DNA from 2 places in the Nitrobacter sp. CN101 genome. Region 2 is predicted to be linked to the other one. Evidence: riboswitches for the same ligand, from Rfam matches in the RefSeq annotation. Region 2 holds a riboswitch; the other holds the start of a gene.
What was found. Region 2 has a riboswitch for cobalamin ahead of ACZ5IL_RS04815 (ribonucleoside-diphosphate reductase subunit alpha). Riboswitches for the same ligand answer to the same signal wherever they lie in the genome.

Region 1: it holds a riboswitch for cobalamin, as region 2 does, so the genes downstream of both, ACZ5IL_RS09955 (TonB-dependent receptor plug domain-containing protein) here and ACZ5IL_RS04815 (ribonucleoside-diphosphate reductase subunit alpha) in region 2, are expected to answer to the same signal.

The regions. Positions count from the first base shown of each region.
Region 1 is NZ_AP038833.1:2,009,856-2,017,508, forward strand. It holds gene ACZ5IL_RS09935 (SufE family protein) at 1-269, opposite strand, end outside; gene ACZ5IL_RS09940 (DUF5330 domain-containing protein) at 346-759, opposite strand; gene ACZ5IL_RS09945 (PAS domain-containing sensor histidine kinase) at 1,177-3,006, shown strand; gene ACZ5IL_RS09950 (peptidoglycan-binding domain-containing protein) at 3,029-3,592, shown strand; gene ACZ5IL_RS09955 (TonB-dependent receptor plug domain-containing protein) at 3,791-5,875, opposite strand; cobalamin riboswitch at 5,989-6,183, opposite strand; gene rpe (ribulose-phosphate 3-epimerase) at 6,408-7,109, opposite strand; partial or broken gene ACZ5IL_RS09965 (outer membrane beta-barrel protein) at 7,449-7,653, shown strand, end outside.
Region 2 is NZ_AP038833.1:1,001,654-1,009,306, reverse strand. It holds gene metE (5-methyltetrahydropteroyltriglutamate--homocysteine S-methyltransferase) at 1-406, opposite strand, end outside; cobalamin riboswitch at 512-718, opposite strand; gene ACZ5IL_RS04820 (epoxyqueuosine reductase QueH) at 755-1,423, opposite strand; cobalamin riboswitch at 1,612-1,812, shown strand; gene ACZ5IL_RS04815 (ribonucleoside-diphosphate reductase subunit alpha) at 1,929-4,838, shown strand; gene ACZ5IL_RS04810 (ribonucleotide-diphosphate reductase subunit beta) at 4,898-6,073, shown strand; gene ACZ5IL_RS04805 (MFS transporter) at 6,123-7,328, opposite strand; gene ACZ5IL_RS04800 (VOC family protein) at 7,569-7,653, opposite strand, start outside.

The DNA of each region.
Region 1 (7,653 bases), 1.0 Mb from region 2:
AAAAGCGTCAGCAGGATCGCAATCAGCCCGCGCACGATATGCGCGTCGCTGTCGCCGACATAGGTCAGCACCGGGTGGCTGTCAGCGCCGCGACCGGCTTTGAGCGACAGCCAGACCTGACTGGCGCAGCCCTGCACCTTATTCGCCGCGGAGTGCTCGGCCTCGCTCATGGGCTCAAGGGTGCGTCCGAGTTCGATGACGTACCGGTAGCGGTCGTCCCACTCTTCCAGAAGCTCAAAGTTGTCCCTGATCTCGTCGATCGTCGTCATCACGGCTCATGTGTAATGTGTCCCAGCTGGCTAATATAAGGCCATGGAGACATAAAATCGATATGGACCCGGCGATCTATGGGAATTGTTCCGGGACGGTTTTCGGAGCAGCGAGACGCCATTCCGCCTGCAGATCCGCCGGCGTCAGGGTGTCATGCTGCGTGTCGCCGGAATCCGCCGTTTCGACGGAGGGAATGCCGTCGATCGACCCCGTATGGTCGGGAGGGCGCTTCTCGGTGATGATCCGGTAGAGTTTTCTCGCGCCGTCCTGCGCGCGCTGGCCGATTGCGGAGGCAGCCTGGCCCCCGACCTCGCAGACGCCCGGCTGACGTGTGCAGAATTGACTCATGTCCGATACGGCGGCTGTGGCGGCCGATACGGCGTCGGAAGCCCCAATCTTGGGTGCCTTGTTCGCCTCGGGCGCCTCATCCCTCGGCAGCAGCACGAGCACGAGCCCGAGCCAGAATGCCATGCGAAGCAGGAAAAACATGTCGCGTCCCTATGCGTTTTTGATCTTCGTCACGTTGCGTTGAATTCCGCAATCTGTCCTTTCCCTATCAAATGGTCCTGAATCCCCCGTATGCTCGGCGCCTTCGGGCAAACAAAATCCCGCAAAACGGCGGCCGAATTTGATTCGGCGTAAATTTTCGATTGATGCGTGTTGCGGACCGCGGTCGCCGACGCGACGCCGGTCCTCGGCGTCATCGGTATATGGTGGCGGAAACCTTGCGTTCACCATTCGCACCGATGACGGCGTTGCAAGGCGACAAAGAGCCATCCGTGTGTGCTGTTTCGTGACGAAGTGAGCTTCGCCTTAGCGTTCGCTTAAGTTCACTCTGACACGTTGAGCCCGCAAATGGAGGCGTTCCGGCGCGTCGGATACGACGTTAGCTGAAGCGCAAGCAACGTGACCGCATTGACCATCATCCAGGACCGTCTCGACGCGTTGCTGCATCCATCGGCGCGATACGACGCGTTGACGCGGGCACGCCATCGAACCTTCATGGGGCCGCGGCTGCTCGGCAGCCTCGTCGCGCTCGCGGCGTTTCCGATGTATCTGGCGATCCGCGGTGCACCGACGGCACTGGAAGTGGTGGCTTTCGCCTGGCTCGTCGTGCCGATCTTGCTGTCCTATTTCCTGTCACGCACCGGCCGCTACGAAGGCGCCCACGTGCTGTCGTCGATCGCGCTCGCCGGTCTCGTCATGATGATCGCGCTCCCGACCGGCGGGATTGAATCGTTCGCTGCCGTCTGGCTCGTTGTGATTCCGCTGGAGGCGGCGCTGTCCGCGTCCCGCCGTGTCGTCGTCTTCGCCGCGATGCTTGCAGTGTCGTGCGTGCTCGCGCTGATCGCGATGAGCTATTTTGATGTTGTGCCACTGCCCGATGCCGGCGCGGCGGCGCATAGCGTCTTCATGGCGTTCGGTATTGCGTCCGCCATGCTCTATGCCGCCGGGGTAGCGTTCGGTTACGAAGCGCTGATGCGTACCGGCGCCTCACTGCTGAATGTCGAGGAAGACCGGTATCGTCTGCTGGCGCGCCACATGTGCGACGTGATTTCGCGTCACCGGCGCAATGGCGCCGTGCAGTTCATTTCGCCGGCCGCGGAAGCCCTGCTTGGCGTGCCGGTGTCGGAGTTACAGGACCATGGTCTGTTCGACCGGGTCCACGTCGCTGATCGCCCGGCCTATCTCACTGCGCTCGCGGCGGCTGCACTTGGCAAGGATGCCCAAAGTGTCGAATTCAGACTCAGGCGCGAAGTCGCATCTGGTGCGAAATCAGAGGCGCGGTCTTCGGGGGATTTCATATGGGTGGAAATGCGGTGCCGACCGCTTGAGCCGTCCTCCTTGGCCGAACCCGAAGTCGTCGCGGTGATGCGGGACGTCACCGACCGGAAGCAGCAGGAGCACGCGCTGGATCTGGCGCGCACCACGGCCGAACGTGCTGACGCTGCCAAGACACGGTTTCTCGCGACCATGAGCCACGAACTGCGAACGCCGCTCAATGCCATCATCGGATTTTCAGAGATGATCGTTCAGGAAGCGACGCTGCCGCTCGATGCCAAGCGCCGCAAGGAGTATGCCCAGCTCATTAACGACTCCGGCCAGCATCTATTATCGGTGGTCAACAGCATTCTCGATATGTCGAAAATGGAGTCCGGGAATTTCGAGATATTGCCCGAGCCGTTCACGCCGCGCGAGGTGCTGCTCAACGGGAGCAATCTGCTCGCGCTCAAGGCGCGCGACAACGGTATCGAACTGGTCACGCGTGTTCCGGAAAATTTGCCGCAGATGATTGGCGATCCGCGCGCGTTCAAACAAATCGTTCTGAATCTGGTATCGAATGCCATCAAGTTCACGGAGCGGGGCGGCCGCGTTACGATCTCGGCCCGCGTCGAAGGATCGCGCATGGCGCTGCGCGTGATGGACAACGGTGTCGGCATCGCGCAGGAAGATCTTAAGCGGATCGGGGACCCCTTCTTCCAGGCGGGGAAAACCTATCAACGACGTCAGGAAGGGACTGGACTTGGATTGTCGATCGTCAAGAGTCTGGTTGCGTTGCACCAGGGCGAGATCGACGTGCAGAGCAAGGTAGAAGAGGGGACCACGGTAACCGTCATGTTGCCGCTGATACTCGTGCCCGACGCGGAGTCGTCATCGAATAACATCGCGACGCTGACGCCGGCCTCCCGCTCCGGCAAGCAGGATCAAGATTACCGGGTGAGGAAGAGTGCCTAGAAAAATTGTTGAAGAGGGCGTGATGCGGCCACGCCGTCGCAGCGTGGCAACCAGGAAGAGCGAAGTTGACGAGGAGCGCGGTCTCGCGATGCGCGTGCTCCTGCATAGCCCGAAAGATCTCGTTGCCGGGTGCCTAGCTTTTACCGCCATCGGTGCCATCGTCACGAACGCCATGTTCATGCAGGCCGGCCATCATCCGTCGCCGATGTTCGGATCGGCTGTCACCATGCCGCTGGTGCAACAGAGCAATCCGCTGCCGCGGCCTCGACCGGTCGAGGCGGATCAGACGGGGGCGACAGAACAGCACGCGAGTGCGGGAGAAGCGCCCACCAATCCTGTCAAAACGACTGGGTCGCATAGCGATCCCGTGGCCGATCTTATCAATGCGAATCGTCGCGTCGCCGCCGTGCAGCGGATATTGACGGAATATGGCTATGGTCAATTTAAGCCGACAGGAACGGCCGGACCCGAAACCCAGGCAGCGATCCGGAAATTCGAGCAGGCTCGCCGGATGCCGGTGACCGGCCAGATGTCCGACCGTCTCGTGCGCGAGCTCGTTGCCCTGACCGGACGGCCGATCGATTAGACTACAGCGTTTCGAGCGAAACATATCCTCGGGCTTGACCCGAGGATGGATGACCTGTTCGCGTAAAGAAAACACGTCAAAACAAAAAGCTAAAGGCCCGGCTTTGATTCATCAAAGCCGGAAATAGCTTTAGCGAGCTCTTTTGTTGCGTGGACTCGCGCTGCCTTCCACTTTTCTCCGTCGGGGAGAGGTCAAGAACTATCGCACCCCGTAACTTGCCACCCGGATGCCGCCAAAAATCGCGAGGCCTGGCGCAAGGAACCCGGTCGGGTTTTGGTAGCGGGCATCAAAGAGATTATCGATCCGCCCGAATATCTTGACCTGGTCATTGACGGCGTAGTCGCCACGCAAGTTCACCAGCGTATAGCCCGGCGCTACAATTCCGGAGATTGAACCGTCGCGGGTGACATCAATCCAGTCGTTGACGCGGAGCACGGTCGCCGACAGTGTCAGTGCATCGAGGGGGAGCCAGGTCGCGGTTGCGCTCCACTTTTCCTTCGGTCGGCGCAGCAGCTGCATACCGGTGGCGGCATTGACGGCACGGGTAAAGGTGTAATCTGCGCGAATTCCGAAACGCTCGGTGATCTGTGCCGAAACGAAAGTTTCGGTGCCTTCGGTCGTCGCACTGTTCACGTTCACCAACGATGTGAACGTGGCATTGTAGTCGATCAGGTTGGTGATGTCGTTATGGAAGTAAGTCGAGCCGAACCGTACGCGATCGTTGAACAGAGGTTGCTCGAAACCGGCATCGTAGCCGCGGCTATCTTCCGGTTTCAGGTTGCGATTGGCGAAGAAATTGAAGGTTGGAAAGTCCCGGAACAGCTGGCTCAGCGAAGGCGCCTTGAATCCCGTGCCGTAGCTTGCTTTCAGTTTCGTTTCCGTGATGGGAACAATGATCGCCGGCGCGACCCGGTAGGTCATACGCTCGCCGAACAGGTCGTTGGAGTCTTGGCGGACATTCGCAACGAGGAAAAGGCGGTTCGCGAGAGCTGATTGCAACTCGATGAAGCCTGCCTTGTTGCCGTTCTTGGCGGCAAGATCGGTGGTGTCGATGCGATCGGTCTGATGCTCGGCGCCGAAGACCAGATGGTTGTCACGCGCAATTTCGGCCACCGTGCGCCAGTCAAACTTGAGGCGCTCGCCCGTGGTGGTCGTGACCGGACTGCCGGGACCTGCGTCGTAGCCTCTGCTGTTGGTGTAATTGACACCGAAGTAGCTCTGGACGCGCCCGTCGAACAGAGACCATACGGCTTCTTCGCGGTTGAAGAGTTGCTGGACGGCGTGTGTGCTCTGGGTGGCGTTGGGAGTGCTTGGAAATCCACCGTCGCCCGTGAACAACAGCGTCGCGTCAGTATAGCGGACCACCGAATTGACGGTCAGATTCTCATTGAGATCGACGCCGAGCTTGGTCGAATAGGTCATGTTGTCATAGTTGTTTCCGATCGCTTGCCGTCCGGGCGGGAGAAGCTCCGGCGGTGTGACAGGAACATCTCCGGCATGGAGATGGGCGACGTTGACCGCATAGTTGAAGTTCTTTTCGGAGCCGCTCAATCCGAGGGTCTGGTTGAACGTTTTGAACGAGCCGGACTCGATTGACGCGGTAGCGCGCGGCGGACCTTCGCCCTTTTTTGTAATGATGGAGATCACTCCGCCGATTGCGTCGGAACCATAGAGTCCGCTTTGCGGACCCCGGAGAATTTCCATCTGCTGAATGTCCGCCGCAAGAAGATGCGCATAGTCGAATGCGCCATTCGCGTTGCCGGGGTCGCCGATGTCGATTCCGTCGAGGATCACCTTGGTGTGGTTGGCGTTCGTGCCTCGCATGAAAACCGAAGTCTGGGCGCCCGGTCCGCCGGCTTGCAACACATTCAGACCGGGAGCCGTCCTCAGGATATCCGGAACGGTGCGGTACTGCTGGGTCTGTATATCCTTCTCGGTGACGATGGTGATGGAGCTTGCCAATTGCCTTGCAGGCGTCACAACCCCCGTGGGGCTGACCACGGTCGAACCCATCGTGCCCGGAACAGGAGTCTCAGTGACAGGAGGTTGTCGAGGAGCGGAACGGGCCGCACGGCGCGATCGCGACGCCGCGCGGTGCGATGGCGGCCGTGAATCTGTTGTTCTATCCGGCGGCGGCGCGATCCGGATCGGAGGCAGCAGATTGGGAGAGGCGGATTGTTGCGCGTTCGAAGGCGTAGTCAGGCCGACCGATCCCAGCGAGGCGAGGACGGTGGATGCAAGCAGGCTTCTGCGATAAACCCCGGACAAGGAGGAGCCAAACATTAAGAAAACCTCGGCAGGACGTCGGTGGCACGTCACAGCGAACGAGGTTTCACGGGAGCCTACGTTGGCGCCGATGAAGCGGATGTCTGTAGTCCCCGACTGACATCTTCGCGTGTGACCACGGGTTGACGGCAGGTCTCCTGGCTCGCGGGTCGTTACCTGGCGTCGCCTTCCCGGGGCCGAGATATCCCAGTGGCGTGTGACGCAGATTCACCGCTTACAGTTGCGGGGGCAGCCGTGGCGTTAGGATGATCCCGCACCACGTTCCCTTTTGATCTCCCGAGGGAGAACCGTCGCCGATCTGTTTGGGGGGGAACAAAGTCGATGTCAATCGACGGAACGACTCAGCTACGGCTTTTCCTCGTGGCGTTGCATATCCGCAGCAACAAGTTGCCGCCGGCGAGATATGCTTTGTCTGCATTCTCGAGGCTGTATGTTGCCGATGCGAGCAAGCCGCCGGGGCAGGCGGACTTGCAACCTTCCTGCTCCGGGCGCGGGCGAGAACTATACGCTGCCGGTACCGGCGTTTGCGTCAGACCACCTCGCCGCGCGCTGCAGCGGCGGCGTTGCGGATCGCGTCCATGTTCGCCTTGTAGGACTCCATGGTGCCGCCCTTGAAGACCGCCGACCCTGCCACGAAGGCATTGGCGCCGGCGGCGCCGAGTTCGCCCGCAACGTCGGGGCCGACTCCGCCGTCAACCTCAATGTCGATCGGTCGCCCTGCGATCATCGTACGCAAATCCCGAATCTTGCCGACCGCCGAGGAGATGAACTTCTGGCCGCCGAAACCGGGATTGACCGACATCACCAACACCAGATCGACCATGTCGAGCACGTATTCGATGGTGGAGAGCGGCGTTGCGGGATTGAGTGTGACCCCCGCCTTCTTGCCGAGCGCGCGAATGGCCTGCAACGAGCGGTGCAGGTGCGGTCCCGCTTCGACGTGAACCGTGATGTGATCACAACCGGCCTTGGCGAAGGCTTCGAGGTAAGGATCGCACGGCGAGATCATCAGATGGGCATCGAAGATCTTCTTCGTGTGCGGGCGCATCGCCTTGATGACATCGGGACCGTAGGAGATGTTCGGCACGAAATGGCCGTCCATCACGTCGAGGTGGATCCAGTCGGCCCCCCCCTGATCGACGGCGCGAACCTCCTCGCCAAGCTTCGAGAAGTCGGAGGCCAGGATCGACGGTGCGATAACGAGAGGACGCGGCACAAAAGTCTGGGACATGAACGTTTCCGAAAATTTCTGCGGAGCTTGAGAGAGCCCCGCGTATCATGAGCCGCGTCCGGGGGCAATGAGTGGCGTCAGCACCGGGGCGGGGGACGGAACGCGAGCACGGCAGGAGCCTGGCTGCGGTTAGCCGGATCCCGGCTCCCTCGGCCGACCGGACGGCAAGCTCGTTCGATGAGGCGCATTGGGCGGTAGTCCCCCTGAGCGGTAGCTTCTTGGGCGGTAGCCTTGGGTTCGCCACATCCGCATCATTGCGCACCCGGCGTCGATTTTCATGATCCGATAACCATACGATCAAAGTATTCGTTGTTTATTCGACGTATTACGTGAGGTCGTATGTATATACCTAAAGTAGTTCTTCTCGTCGGATGCCTCGGTCTCGTCAGCTCCCAGGCCTGCGCCGAAGACGACTTCACCGCTTCGCTCCGGTTGCGTGGCGGATTCGATTCCAATCCGCTATTTTCACTCGGACAGGCCGGCGGCAGCGCGTTCGTCGCCGCCGACACGGCATTGGCTGCGGGGACGAAGGCCGACGGCTACA
Region 2 (7,653 bases):
ACTTGGTCATCTCCTGCGCCGGCGCACCATGCGCGTGACCGTCGCCATGATGACCATGCGCGCAGCTCGAAGCGTGATCTTCGCCTTGCGCACCGCGCGCCATCGCGAAGTAGGTTGCAAGCGGCACCGGCCCGCTTTTCCATCCGTAGATGTCCGGGATCGCGCCGACCATCACGCTGGTGTCGAGCACATGATCGTAGAGTGTGAAATCGTTCGACGGAATGACGGTGACGCCGAGCGACTTCTGTCGCGCCCAGCTCGCGGCCCGCAACCCGGCTGCCGATTCAAGCAACGCGGATTCGTCGGACTTGCCCGACCAGTAGCTTTCAAGCGCAATTTTCAGTTCACGGCGCGGACCGATGCGCGGCGTGCCGAGCGTAGCAACAGGAAGAGAGGAAACTGACACGGCTTACCCCATATGTTGGGGGCTGGGCCTTAGCGACGCGGCATGGGATTCATGGCGTGCTCGCCATGAAAACCGCAAGCGCACCACCGGGACACCCCGCCCGAGGACGACTATGTTGTCGGGGCAGGTCTCCTGGCTCGCGGGTCTCAGCTTTGGTCCGGCCTTCCCGGGATTGCTCCCAGTGACACTGATGGACCACGGCTCACCGCTTACAGTTGCGGGGGCAGCGCCGGCTTTGTCCGAAGACGCACCGGCTTCCCTCTTAGCTCCGGGCTTGAATTGTCCCGGAGAACCTCGACGCCAACCCTATGGGCCACCGTCCACGGGCCGTCAACCGGCACCGCGCTCTTATGTCGGGTCCGAATCCTCGCCGTGCCGGTAGAATTGCGTCCCGATCACGATCGGCGACCGGCCCTGATCCCGGCGGTGCTGATTGGTATCGCGCAGCGAATAGACGCAGCCGCAATACTCCTGTTGATAGAATTGCTCGCGCTTGCTGATATCGATCATTCGCTGCGCGCCGCCGCCCTTGCGCCAGTTGAAATCCCAATATGACAGACCGTCATAACGTCCGGCCGCGCGATGGCCGCAGTCATTGATCTGCGCCATGTTCTTCCAGCGGGAGATACCGAGCGACGACGTCATCACCGGGAAACCATGCTCATGCGCATGAAGCGCGGTGCGCTCGAAGCGCATGTCGAAGCACATGGTGCAGCGCGCCCCGCGTTCAGGTTCCCACTCCATCCCTTTGGCGCGAGCAAACCAGTTGTCCTTGTCGTAATCGGCATCGACGAACGGCACGCCGTGCTTCTCCGCGAAGCGGACGTTTTCGTCCTTGCGCAGCAGGTATTCCTTCAGAGGATGGATGTTCGGATTGTAAAAAAAGATCGTGTAATCGATCCCCGATGCAAGCATGGCCTCCATCACTTCGCCCGAGCAGGGCGCGCAACAGGAATGCAGCAATACCTTCTTTTGCCCGTTCGGGGGCGTCAGGTTCGGTCGGACGAATTCGATCACGGCGGACTCGGCGGTTGAGCCGCGAGACAAACGCCGCGGCAAATCTCTCTGGATAATGGTCTGTATGATCGAAGCGTCAAGAGTTGGACAGAGCGATGGTTGCACAGCGTTTTTCGCCGAACTGTGAATTACGAGAATTGTGAAGCCCGGAGTCGAAACGATCTGTTGACTCGGAATTTGGCGCGGCTACTAGATATGGCGGTCACGGTCTCTCGAGTCGCAATACCGAGAGCGAAAGAGGGAAGCCGGTAATGCCGGCGCTGCCCCCGCAACTGTTAAGCGGCGAGCCGAAGTCCATTGAGTGTCACTGGGACCGCAAGGCCCTGGGAAGACCGGACGGACGCTGAGACCCCGCAAGCCAGGAAACCTGCCGTGACAGCCGAAACGTTCCCTGGGCGGGGTGTCCCAGCGGGTCGCTTGACGGGAATCGCGGCGTCCGCCGTGAGATTTCCTGCGCGCGTCTCCGCCTGACCCCGGCTCGCAACAAAACCGGGGTCTTAAGCCGATGTCTCTCGCAACCGAAGCTGCCGCGCGTGCTGTGCGTCCGTCTTTGCCTGCTGCGGCTGCGATGCCGCCCAGCGAACCCGCGTATCAGGTCATTCGGCGCAACGGGTCGGTCTCGCCGTTCGATTCCTCGAAGATCGCCGTCGCGTTGACCAAGGCGTTTCTTGCGGTCGAGGGGACCAGCGCCGCCGCCTCGCGCAGGGTCCATGACATCGTCACTGAGTTGACCGGCCAGATCGTCGCCAGCCTGTCGCGGCGCTCGGATGCGGGGCGCACCTTCCACATCGAGGACATCCAGGATCAGGTCGAACTCGCGCTGATGCGGAGCGAGCATCACAAGGTCGCGCGCGCCTATGTGCTCTATCGCGAGGAGCGCGCTCGCGAACGGGCGAAGGCGCAAGGGTCGAAGGCAAAGAAGGGCATCCAGGCAGTGGTGACGCCAGTGCTGCGGATGAAGTTGGCTGACGGATCGATGGTACCTATCGATACCAAACGCCTCGCCGCCGTGGTGGAGGAGGCGTGCGCGGGGCTTGAGGATGTCTCCCCCTCCGCGATTCTGACTGAAACTCATCGCAACCTTTATGACGGCATCAGCGTGGACGAACTGGCGCTGGCGACGATCCTTGCCGCCCGCACGCTGGTCGAAACCGATCCCGATTACGCCAAGGCCAGCGCCCGGTTGCTGCTCGACAAACTGCGCCGCGAGGCTTTGAGCTTTGTCTCGGGACGGTCCGAGCAGGCCACGCAAGCCGAGATGGCAGAGCGCTACGCGGATTACTTCCGCGCTTATGTGCGAACGGGCATCGACAACGAACTGCTCGATCCGGAGATCGGCCGTTTCGACCTCGACCGGCTTGCGGCTGCGATGAAGCCGGAACGCGATCTGCGATTCGACTATCTCGGACTCCAGACGCTCTACGATCGTTACTTCCTGCACGTCCGCGGTGTGCGTTTCGAGCTGCCGCAGGCGTTCTTCATGCGCGTCGCCTGCGGCCTCGCGCTGCGCGAGATCGATCGTGAAGAGAAGGCGATCGCGTTCTACGACCTGCTCTCCTCGTTCGACTTCATGGCCTCGACGCCGACGCTATTCAATGCCGGCACGCTGCGCCCGCAGCTCTCGTCCTGCTTTCTCACGACTGTTGCCGACGACCTTGACGGCATCTTCAAGGCGATTAAGGACAATGCGTTGCTTTCCAAGTATGCGGGCGGGCTCGGCAACGATTGGACGCGCGTGCGCGGGCTCGGCGCCCATATCAAGGGCACCAACGGCGAAAGCCAGGGGGTGGTGCCGTTCCTGAAGGTCGCGAACGATACCGCGATCGCCGTCAACCAGGGCGGCAAGCGCAAGGGCGCGGTGTGCGCCTATCTCGAAACCTGGCATATCGATATCGAGGAATTTCTCGACCTGCGAAAGAACACCGGCGACGACCGTCGCCGCACCCATGACATGAACACGGCGAACTGGGTGCCGGACCTCTTCATGCAGCGCGTCGAAGAAGATGGCGTCTGGACGCTGTTCTCACCCGACGAAACGCCGGACCTGCACGATCTCGCCGGCAAGGCTTTCGCTGAACGCTACGCTCACTACGAAAAGAAGGCTGCGGACGGCGAGCTACGGGTGACGAAGCAGGTCCGCGCCGTCGACCTGTGGCGGCGTATGCTGACCATGCTGTTCGAGACCGGGCATCCCTGGATCACCTTCAAAGACCCCTGCAACCTGCGCTCGCCTCAGCAGCATTGCGGCGTCGTGCATTCCTCAAACCTCTGCACCGAGATCACGCTCAACACCTCAAAAACGGAGATCGCGGTTTGCAATCTCGGCTCGGTCAATCTCGTCAACCACTTGCACAACGACAAGCTCGACCACGAGCACCTCGCGCGCACGGTCAAGATTGCGATGCGCATGCTCGACAACGTACTGGACGTGAATTTCTACACCATTCCAGAGGCACGAACCTCGAACCTGCGGCACAGGCCGGTCGGGCTCGGCGTCATGGGCTTTCAGGATACGCTCAACATCCTGCGCATACCCTATGCGTCGGACGACGCCGTCGCCTTCGCCGACGAAAGCATGGAAGCAATCGCCTACTACGCGATCTCCGGCTCGGTCGATCTCGCGGCCGAGCGCGGCCGCTATCCCTCCTATCAAGGATCGCTGTGGTCGAAGGGTATCCTGCCGCTCGATTCCCTCACGCTGCTCGATGAAGCGCGCGGCGCGGCGGTCGAGATCGACCGTTCCAGCCGTCTCGACTGGGACTCGCTGCGCCAGAATGTCATGACCGTCGGCATGCGCAATTCGAACTGCATGGCGATCGCGCCGACCGCGACGATCTCCAACATCTGCGGTGTGTCGCAGTCGATCGAGCCCGCCTATCAGAACCTCTACGTCAAATCCAACATGTCCGGCGACTTCACGGTGGTGAACGCACACCTTGTGCGTGATCTCAAGGCACGCGGCCTATGGGACGAGGTGATGATCTCGGATCTCAAATATTTCGACGGCAGCGTCGGTCAGATCGACCGCGTTCCCGATGATCTCAAGGCACTCTATGCTACCGCCTTCGAGATTGACTCAGGCTGGCTGATCGACGCCGCGTCGTGCCGGCAGAAGTGGATCGACCAGGCGCAGTCGCTCAATCTCTACATTGCCAATCCAAGTGGCAAGAAGCTCGACGCGCTCTATCGCCATGCCTGGAAACGCGGCCTGAAAACGACTTATTACCTGCGATCGCGATCGGCAACGCATGTCGAAAAATCCACGCTCAAGGGCACCGACGGCAAGCTCAACGCCGTGTCCGCGGTCGTGTCCGCCGCAGCGCTCGATGCGAATGGACATGTCAATCGTTCCGCCGACACTGAGGGCTGGAAAGCCTGCCGTATCGAGGATCCCACCTGCGAGGCGTGTCAGTAGCCTCATTTCGTGCTCGCGCGCGTCGCTTGCACAAAGAAGACATAATCAGGAACATCCCCATGCTCGATTGGTCCGACACATCTTCTTCCGCACCGGCACGATCCGCTCCGCCGCAGACGCTCGCGCCTAACGACGTGGCGTCTGATTCATCGCCTTGCGTGACAATGACCGATACCTCCGTCGATGCCACCGGTCTCGGCGAAATCGATCGCGGCGCTGCGCGGGTGCGCGTCGACGACAAGCGGATGATCAACGCCCGCGCCGACGTCAACCAGCTCCTGCCGCTCAAGTACCGCTGGGCCTGGGAGAAGTACCTCTCCGGCTGCAATAACCATTGGATGCCGACCGAAGTCTCCATGCAGGCCGACATCGCGTTGTGGAAATCGAAGGATGGCCTCACCGATGACGAGCGGCGCATGATCAAACGCAACCTGGGATTCTTCGCGGCGTCTGAGTCGCTGGTCGCCAATAACATCGTGCTGGCGATCTACCGCCACCTCACCAATCCCGAATGCCGGCAATATCTTCTTCGTCAAGCCTTCGAGGAAGCCGTCCACACTCACACCTTCCAGTACATCGTCGAAAGCCTTGGTCTCGACGAGGGCGAATTGTTCAACATGTATCGCGAGGTGCCCTCTATCACCGACAAGGCGGCCTGGGCGCTCAAACACACGCAGCATATCGATGACCCCGGCTTCAAGACCGGCACGCCGGAAGCGGATCAGGCGTTCCTGCGCGACCTCGTCGCGTTCTACGTCGTGTTCGAAGGGATGTGGTTCTATACGGGCTTCGTGCAGATCCTCTCGCTCGGCCGACGCAACAAGATGGTGGGCATCGCCGAGCAGTATCAATACATCCTGCGCGACGAGTCGATCCACCTGAACTTTGGCATCGACATCATCAACCAGATCAAGATCGAGAACCCGCATCTCTGGAGCAAGCATTTCCAGGAAGAGGTGCGCGCCATGTTGAAGAATGCCGCCGAGCTCGAGGCCGCGTATGGGCGGGACACCATGCCACGCGGGTTCCTTGGCCTGAATGCCGCGCTGTGCGAGACCTACATGCACGTCATCGCCAACCGCCGCTGCGCTCAGCTCGGACTCGCGCCGGTGTTTCCCGAGGCCGACAATCCCTTTCCGTGGATGAGCGAGGCGATGGATCTCAAGAAGGAGAAAAACTTTTTTGAGACCCGCGTCATCGAATACCAGAATGGCGGCGCACTTGCGTGGGATTGACGGGACCGCAGAACGCCGACCGGATAAACCGGAAGCACCCGCGCCTGGCTTAAGCCGCCGCCATGGCCTCCCTCCTAGGAAACGGCCGAAAGCTCATCAGAATCAGCATAGCCATCAGGCCCATGCCCCACGAGCCGACATACATCAGCGCGTAGCTGCCGAAATGGTCGTAAATCAGCCCGCCCAGCACCGGGCCGGTCGACATGCCAAGGCTGCCGGCCATCGCGGTGCCGCCGATGATTGTGCCCATCATCTTCAACGGGAAATTCTCCCGGATGATCACGGCATAGAGCGGCATCGTTCCGGCGTAAAGGAGGCCGACGACCACTGCCACGGCGTAGAAGCCGCCGAGCTGGTTGACGAAAGCATAGGCGAGTACGCCGAAGGCCTGCGCCATCAGTCCGACCACCAGAACGCGTTGCGCACCGAACCGGTCTCCCGCAAGGCCGAACCCGATACGACCGAACATGCCGGCTAACCCCTCGATGCTGTAGATCGACACCGCAGCAATCATCGGTATGCCGCACGTCACCGCATAGCTCACCGTATGAAAGATCGGGCCTGAGTGAGTGGCGCAGCAGAAGAAGTTCGCCAGCATCAAAATGATGAACTGCGGTGAACTCACCGCTTGCCGGACGGTCATGTCCGATTGCGGCTCGCTCATCGTCATCCCGGCCGGTCCACCCTCCAACGCCGGCGGCCGACGCACGAGCAGTGCGGCGGGAATCATCAGAACCGCGGTGAGAGCAGCGATGATCAGCATCGATGTCCGCCAGTCGTGGATCGTGATCAGCCAGGCTGCAAGCGGTGCCATGGTCATCGGCGCCATGCCCATGCCTGCGGAGACCAGCGAGACGGCAAGACCGCGCTGCGTATCGAACCAACCGGTCACGCAAGCCATCATCGGCGCAAGGATGGCGGCGGTTGACGCACCGATCAAAAGACCAAATTGAAATTGAAAAGCGATTAGCGATTCCGCCCGGCTGGCGAGCGCCAGGCTCGCCGCCAGCGCGACCGCCCCCGTGAGCACCACCGGGCGTGGGCCGAACCTGTCGGAGAGGTTGCCCCACACCATGCTGGCCGCGGCCATGGCGAGGAAACCGATCGTCATCGCCGTGGATATGCCGGTGACGGACCAGCCGGTGTCCTGCGACATCGGCCGCAGGAAGACAGGCAACGAAAACATGGCGCCGATCGCGACGCAGCCCAAGAGGCCGCCCGCCGCAACGATCACCCAGCGATAGTAATGATTCATGGTCCTTGCCCGACGCCCCTGCTCCATCGGGCGGCCTGCCCGCCCGATGTCCCAAGGACGCATCAGCACGGTCGGTGCCGACAGCCGCCTGCTTTTTATTCCTGGTGTTTAGAACCCGCGCCTGATGGAATCAGACGCGGGATTCTATGATTTGTTTGACGCGTTTCTTTACGCGAACCGTTACCTATCCTCGGGTCAAGCCCGAGGGCGTGCTTCGCTCGAAACGCTATAGGCATGCGATCAGCCTTGCGGCGGTTTCCAGTCAGCCGATGGAATGACGTTGATCATCCAGGGGATGCCGAACTTGTCGGTCAGCGTGCCGAAG